DNA from 2 places in the Gordonia sp. G4 genome. Region 1 is predicted to be linked to the other one. Evidence: predicted binding sites of a transcription regulator. Region 1 holds the regulator's gene; the other holds the start of a gene.

Region 1 (3,723 bases):
ACCACCTCGTGTTCGACGGATTCGTCGCAGCCACCGCCCGACGGCACCTGGAGAACCTGCCGCGCTACCTCGAAGGTGCGCAGGCACGTCTGGAGGCGCTGCCCGGGTCGGCATCGCGCGACCAGGCCGGTGTGGCGGTCATCGATCGAGTAGTCGAACGGTGGGCCCAACGACTCGAACAGGTGCCGGAACACCGACGGGCGATCGTCGACGACGAAGCGCAGTGGCTTGTCGAGGAACTACGCGTGGGATTGTTCGCCCAGCGTCTCGGTACCGCGTTTCCCGTCTCGGAGAAACGGGTCCTACGAGCTCTGGACCGGCTCGGCTGAGACGGTGTCGGCCCGCCCGCCGGACGCCGACTTCAGGTCGTCGATCTCGCGCTGGAAATCCTCCACCGAGTCGAACGACCGGTACACCGAGGCGAACCGCAGGTACGCCACTTCGTCGAGATCGCGGAGCGGACCCAGGATCGCCAGACCGACCTCGTTGCTGGGGATCTCGGCCGATCCGCTGGCGCGCACGGTGTCCTCCACCTGCTGGGCGAGCTGGGCGAGTGCGTCCTCGGCGACGTGTCGGCCCTGACAGGCGCGTCGGACACCGCGCATCACCTTCTCGCGACTGAACGGCTCGGTCACACCGTTGCGTTTGACCACGGCGAGCACGGCGCTCTCCACGGTCGAGAAACGGCGGCCGCACTCCACGCACGAGCGGCGGCGTCGGATGGCCTGCCCTTCGTCTGCGACACGCGAGTCGATGACCTTGGTGTCGTCGTTCTTGCAGAAGGGGCAGCGCATCGTGTCCTCACGCAGGTCGCGGGACGCTGGAACGCACCGAATCCGTGCGCCCCGCCGCTTCTCGGCCGGCCCCTGTGACATCGAGGATACCGCCCGGCCTCAGCGGTACCGGGGGGTGAGCAGGGGCTGGCCCACCTGCAGCGCACTCGTGGGCAGATCGTTCATCGCGACGATCTCGTCGATCACGATCTCGCGCGGCATCTCCGGCGCCACCCGGCCGGCGATCGTGCTCAGGGAGTCCCCCGCGCGCACGTGGACGACCTCCGCACTCACGGCGGCAGGGGTCATCGAGTCCGAGTAGTTCTGGCCGACGACGCCGAACACCCACACGACGAACGCCAGCCCGACGCCGGCGAGGACCGCCACCGCGGTGCGGCGACGGCGACGGAACACCGCGGCATCCGGCGCGAGAGGGCCCCGGCCCCTGGACCCCACCGCCGAGCCGCAGCTCGTGGCGCCGACACGCGGGGTCAGCGGTGACCCGCCCGCCGGACGGTTGCCTGCCGGCCGGTTGTCGACCGGGCGGCGACCGTCGGACAGCGGGGCACGGGTCCGGACGCGATCGGCGCGATCGGTACGCGCCCGAACGGTGTCGGGACGGTCGGTACGGACGGGAGCGACGAGAGTGTCGGTGCGCATGGTGCCCTCCGAGTGTTCGGTGCGAGATCCTCTGGGTGAGATCTTCTGGTGTGGTGTGTGGTGCTGTCGGTGTTCGAACTTCGATCAGGTGTTCGATGCACTGATGTTCGAATTTGTAGCACGGCGCACCGACAAAGTCTCGCGACACATCGAACAAATGTTTGAGGTGAGGGTCGCACTCCGCTAGGCTCGGACCCGGCTGAACATCCCCACCGGACATCCCACGGGCCATCTACCTGCACGTTCCGAAGACGAGAGGAACTGAACATGAGTGACACCGGCGACAGGCGCGGCCGAGCGCGGGGAGTCGACGACGAGGCCCCGATCGACGTCGCCGCCGCCGAGGCCTCACTCACCCCGCGACAGCTCGGGGTCCTGGAGGTGATCCGCCGCTCGGTTCGCGAGCGCGGTTATCCGCCCAGCATCCGCGAGATCGGCGACGAGGTCGGGCTCGCCTCGACATCGTCGGTCGCCCACCAGCTGCGAACGCTGGAACGCAAGGGCCTGCTCAAGCGAGATGCGAACCGGCCCCGCGCGGTCAACATCGCCCCGAGCGAGCCGCCGTCGCCGGAGACCCCCTCGGCCGGTCAACTACCCGAGCCGACCTTCGTGCCGGTCCTCGGTCGTATCGCGGCCGGTGGTCCGATCCTGGCCGAGGAGGCGGTCGAGGACGTGTTCCCGCTTCCTCGCGAGCTGGTCGGCGAGGGCTCGCTGTTCCTGCTGCGCGTCGTGGGCGAATCGATGATCGACGCGGCCATCTGTGACGGCGACTGGGTGGTGGTCCGGCAGCAGAACGTCGCCGACAACGGCGACATCGTCGCGGCGATGATCGACGGCGAGGCCACGGTGAAGACCTTCAAGCGTCAGGGCGCCAACGTGTGGCTGATGCCGCACAACGAACTGTTCGATCCCATCCCGGGCAACGACGCCGTGATCCTCGGCAAGGTCGTCACCGTGATGCGGCGAATCTGACCTCTCCGCCGACCGAACGGTCGAGCACTGCCGCGGCCGCTTCGCGCGCCGCGGCAGGATCGGACGTGGCCAGCGCGGCGTCGGCGGCAGCACGGCAGTCCTGTGTGGTCACCGCACCGAGCCTGGCCCCCACCGCGGCGGCCGCGGCGGGCGCACTGGACAGCGAGGTCACCCCGAGACCCACGAGGACGCAGGCGAGATTCGGATCGGCGGCCGCCTCACCGCAGACCCCGACCGGCTTTCCCTGTCGGACACCCGCGGCGGCAACACCCGCGATCAGGCTGAGCACGGCGGGTTGCCACGGGTCGGTCAGCCCGGCGAGATCGGCCGACATCCGATCGGCCGCCATCGTGTACTGCGTCAGATCGTTGGTACCGATGGACACGAAGTCCACCTCCGCGAGCACGGCCTCGGCGAGGATCGCCGCCGCGGGCACCTCGATCATGACCCCCGCGACCAGACCCCGACCCCGGACCTCCGCGGCGAACACCCGCGCCTCCGCCGGCGAGGCGATCATCGGCGCCATGACCCACGGCGCGACCTTCGAGCCGACGGCGGCCAGCGCGATCGCGTCGAGCTGATGTGCGCGGATCTCGGGATGCGCCAGGGCGATTCGATCCCCACGGACCCCCAGCGCCGGATTGGACTCGTCGGGATGCGTCACGAAGCGGAGCGGTTTGTCCGAGCCGGCGTCGAGGGTGCGTATCACCACCTTCCGCCCGTCGAAAGCACCGAGGACCTCACGGTAGATCCCGGCCTGCTCGTCCACCGACGGTTCGTCTGCGCGTTCGAGGAAGGCGAGTTCGGTGCGGAAGAGTCCGACACCCTCGACGGGGTGTCCGGCCGCGGCCCGTGCCGACGATCCGTCGGCGACATTGGCGAGCACTGACACACCCACGCCGTCGGCGGTGCGCCCCGGACCCGTCCAGCCGGCGACGACCTCGGCGCGTCGCCGGTCCTCCTCGACGCGTGCCCGGGCCGTGTCCGCATCGGGCTCGACCTCGATGCGACCGGTTGTTCCGTCGACGAGAACGGTTGTGCCGGGCTCGATCTCGGCCAGATCAGTGACCGCGACGACGCATGGGATCCCCAGCTGCCGCGCGATGATCGCGGTGTGACTGGTGGGGCCGCCCAATCGGGTGACGAGCGCGATCGTGCTCGCCGGGTCGAGGCCGGCGGTGTCGGCGGGCGCAAGATCGTCGGCGAGCAGCACCGACGGCACCTGCGGTGTCGGCACACCCGGCTCGGGCAGGCCGAGCAGTTCGGCGAGCACGCGGTCGCGGACGTCGTTGAGATCGGTGACCCGCTCGGCCATCAG
Region 2 (3,723 bases), 1.9 Mb from region 1:
GGGATCAGTGAACCCGACGACATCTTCACCGCCATCGAGAACGGCGTGGACACCTTCGACTGCGTGTCGCCGACCCGGGTCGCCCGCAACGGTGCGATCTATTCACTCGACGGTCGATACAACGTCACCAATGCCAAGTACCGCAGCGACTTCCGGCCGCTCGACCCCGAGATCGAGAACTACACGTCGCAATACAGCCGGGCCTACCTGCACCATCTGTTCAAGGCCAAGGAGGGGTTGGGCGCAACCCTGGCGACATTGCACAACGTGTCCTTCATCGTCACCCTCGTCGACCGTGCCCGCGAAGCCATCGAGAACGGCACCTACACCGAGTACCGCGACGAGTTCCTGCGCCGCTACTACGGAGCTTCCCGGAATTCATGACCTCGCCCACCGCGTCGGTGTTGTCGTGACCGGCGGTGTCTAGAAGGGTGGCGGGTTGGCGTCGTTCCAGCGCTTCTCGGCGCGCTGTTGGCGTCGGAAGTCGTTGGTGCGCAACTGGTTCAGTGTGTCGCGTGCCGGGTGGTCGGGAGGCCGGCCGGGAGCGAGCCGGTTGAACAGGTCGCGTCCGTTGTAGGCGTTGCCGACGAACATGTGGCCGGTGGGTGTGGTGAACCAGGCCGTCAGGAACTCGTCCTGGTGGTCCTGCCAGCTGGTGAAGGTCTTGATCCGGTGGTGAAACCGGCACAGCGGTTTGAGGTTGCGCGCTTCGGTGCGGCCACCGCGACGTGGGTCGGTGTGGTCGAACGGATCGGTGTGGTCGAGGTCGATCTGCCACACCGGCGCATTGCAGCCCGGGAAGGTGCAGCACAACTCGCCCGCCCGCACCAAAGCCTGGAGCTTTCTCGACGGGGTGTACCGGGTCACTGAACTGTTTGCGGCGGGTCCCGGTGGCGCGTCGGGGTCGGCGGGGGTGGGCTGGATGTAGGTGCGTCGGGCTTCGGCGAGCAGCCGGCGGGCGGTGTCGGCGTCGATGATGCCGTGCCGGTCGAGGAACGCGGGGTCGTCGTCGAGGCCGATCAGCGTCGACAGGTTCACCACGATGTGGAAGGTCGCGCGCGGAGCGTGCGGCGGGGACGACGAAGCGGCCGGCTCGTGCGGCTCGGCGACGATCGCGTCGACGGCTGGTGCGTCGGCGAGAGTGTCGGTGTCGCCCCTGGTTTCGTCGAGCTCCTGTCCCGCAGTGGTGTCGGGTTCGGCTGCGGCAGCGTCGCAGTCGGCGCAGCGGCATGTCAGGGCGACTTCGCCGCGGGCGAGTGCTTTGAGGGCGTCGGCGCGTCGCATGGGCAGGGTGCGCGGGTCCCCGGGGTGCACCGCTGCGGCCATCGCTGAGAGGCGGGCGTTGAATTCGGCGGCGTCGGCGTCGGGCAAGGTACCCGAGATCCGGGATTGGCCGGGGGTGAACCGATCCGGGGTGATCGACACGTTGCGGTCGGCGTTCACCCGCTCTTTGCGTCGCCGGAGCGCATCAGGTGCCCACGCGGCGACGATGGCGTCGACCATGGCGGTGAAGCGTGCTGTGGACATGGGTGCGCGGGCGAAGATCGCCTCGGCGAGGTGGGCGTCCACTGTTTGCATCTCGTCGGCGTCGGTGATCAGGTCGGTGCGTTTGAGTGCGATGAGGAAGCGGCGCTTGTCGATTCGTCCGCAGGCCAAGGCATGTCCGGTGAAGGACAGTCGGTAGCGCAGGGCGTCACCGGCCATGATGAGGTCTTTCGCCTCGGCCGGGGTCACTGCGAGGGTGGCGCCGACTTCGGCGATGGCCTGCTCGAGCCCGTCCGGCCCGAACTGTTCGTAGGGGTCCTCACCGGCGGCCACCTGCGCCGACAACGCGTCGAACGCTTCGAGGGAGTCGAGTTCACCGCTGTGCACCTCGGCGCGCCGCTGGGCGTAGTCCATCGCACGTTCGTCGTGAATGAGGCTGGCCACGGTCATCATCCGATGCGCCGCCGACGCAGCCAGTCCCGCACAGTGATTCAGAACCTCGACGAGTTCGGCGGCAGAAAGCTCATTGTCGGCGCGCAGGCGCGGTTCGACGGAATCGCGTGATGCATCCACCGATGTGGTGGATTCCGCCCCCGCCCCCGATGACATAAATCCACTTTACTCGAATATACGTTCGAGTCAAGCGGTTTCTACCCCGAATCTCGCCCGGGGCCCATCGGGCGTGGATTTAGGCCAACCAGGTTGGCCATCCTGAGGGTAGCCCGGTTGGCCATAGCGTGCTCTCCATGCTGTCTACTCCGAACCACAGCATCCCTACACCGCAATTTGTTGCGATCAGCAGGGCGACCCACAGGTTGATGCGCCGCGAGAGATAAGCCACTGCGGCAATCCCGGGAATGGTGCAGGAGATCACGATCGAAAGCTCGAATGGAGGATGAAGTCGGCGCCGTACGCGAAACCACTGGAGTTACCGTCTGCACACTTGTCCCGGACAGCCTCATTGATCTCAAAGTTAATGATCCCGAGAGGGATTCCAATTGCGAAGGCCATCATCCACAGGGGAAGCCAGTGGGTCCTCGGCGTGCGCTGGATGCCGGGAGTCATCGGTGCCGGGCCTGGCCTGTGCTGTCGCCGTTTAGTTGTGCTCGTTCGATGTGCGGTCGATCACTCGGGTGATCTTATTGTTGACGTCGGCTTGGGTCAGGTCGGTGCCGTATTGCTGGGAGAGTTCGATTCCGGCTCTCATTTAGATGTCGTCTCCGCCGTCATGGGCCCCTGTGTAGGTGGGCACGCTGATACACGGCCAGCCGGCACCGTATTGGGCGCGCATCTGATCACATGGCGGGTCGGCGTGTGCCGTCGAAGAAGATCCGGTGAGTCCGGCTGCAGCGGGCATGGTCGCGCCGATGAGTGTGCCTGCCAGGGCGAGAAGTGCTGCCGCGGTGCGGACGCGGCATGTTGAGGTGTGGCTGGTGGGGGTGTGGGTCACTGGTTGCCGACGACTCTCGCGAGTATGGCGTCGGCGCCGGTCCAGAACCAGCGGCCGGCGATCGACATGAGGAAGAAGAAGCCGAGGTACACCGGGATCTGTCCCCATCGGTCGGCCCACTCGCCCAGGCGGTGGAGGTTGGCCGCGGCGGTGATCAGCAGCACGCAATTGGCGACGAACAACACGCCCCTGATCACCACAGAGCGCCGAGTTGACCTGTCAGCGGGCTGGTCCGGCGGAGGGGTGGTGGCATGTCGTGGTGTTCGGGTGCGGGTTTCGGAAGCGGTGAGGGACATGGCTACACGCCTCCCTTAGACGTAGTGGGTTTGCCGTAGACGTTGACGGTGTTGTCGTTGAGTGGGGTGGAGATCGCGACGGTGACGTAGGAGCGCACGGCGACTGGTCCGAGGCAGCCGTCGACCTTGACGTGCACACCGTCAACGGTCAGTCCGGCAGAAGGGCCGGCGAGTCTTTGTTGCCGAACGGGATGGCGGTCGTAGCTGCCAGTCCCGCTACCGGTGTCCGGTGCGACCCACACCGATGCCACCCCATCAGACGCCCCATCCAACGACTCGTAGTAGTGATTCACTATAGCGAACTTGCTGAGTTCACCACAGGCGGCTTGTCTGCGCAACTGCGAAGTGTCAAGGGCTGCAACTCTTTGCAACCGCAACAAGTGGGGGTTTCGTCACATCGTCGAGTCATCTTCGACGACTCCGGCGACATGTCCGAGGTGGCGGTCGCCGTAACCTGCTAATCTCATTTAATGGTTACTCAGCGTGCGGCCG

The links. The regulator LexA, encoded in region 1, represses DNA repair genes until DNA is damaged. The targets are predictions, from matches to a motif close to CGAACANNTGTTCG.
Region 2: the regulator LexA is predicted to act here: its motif matches at 2,109-2,122, upstream of AC3B5T_RS08910 (HNH endonuclease signature motif containing protein).

The regions. Positions count from the first base shown of each region.
Region 1 covers NZ_CM173442.1:3,932,356-3,936,078, reverse strand. The annotation lists gene hrpA (ATP-dependent RNA helicase HrpA) at 1-329, shown strand, start outside; gene nrdR (transcriptional regulator NrdR) at 303-794, opposite strand; gene AC3B5T_RS17695 (LysM peptidoglycan-binding domain-containing protein) at 894-1,433, opposite strand; gene lexA (transcriptional repressor LexA) at 1,701-2,405, shown strand; gene AC3B5T_RS17685 (phosphoenolpyruvate--protein phosphotransferase) at 2,383-3,723, opposite strand, start outside.
Region 2 covers NZ_CM173442.1:2,023,086-2,026,808, forward strand. The annotation lists gene tgt (tRNA guanosine(34) transglycosylase Tgt) at 1-384, shown strand, start outside; gene AC3B5T_RS08910 (HNH endonuclease signature motif containing protein) at 424-2,094, opposite strand; gene AC3B5T_RS08915 (hypothetical protein) at 2,932-3,135, opposite strand; gene AC3B5T_RS08920 (MspA family porin) at 3,234-3,524, opposite strand; gene AC3B5T_RS08925 (CGNR zinc finger domain-containing protein) at 3,702-3,723, shown strand, end outside.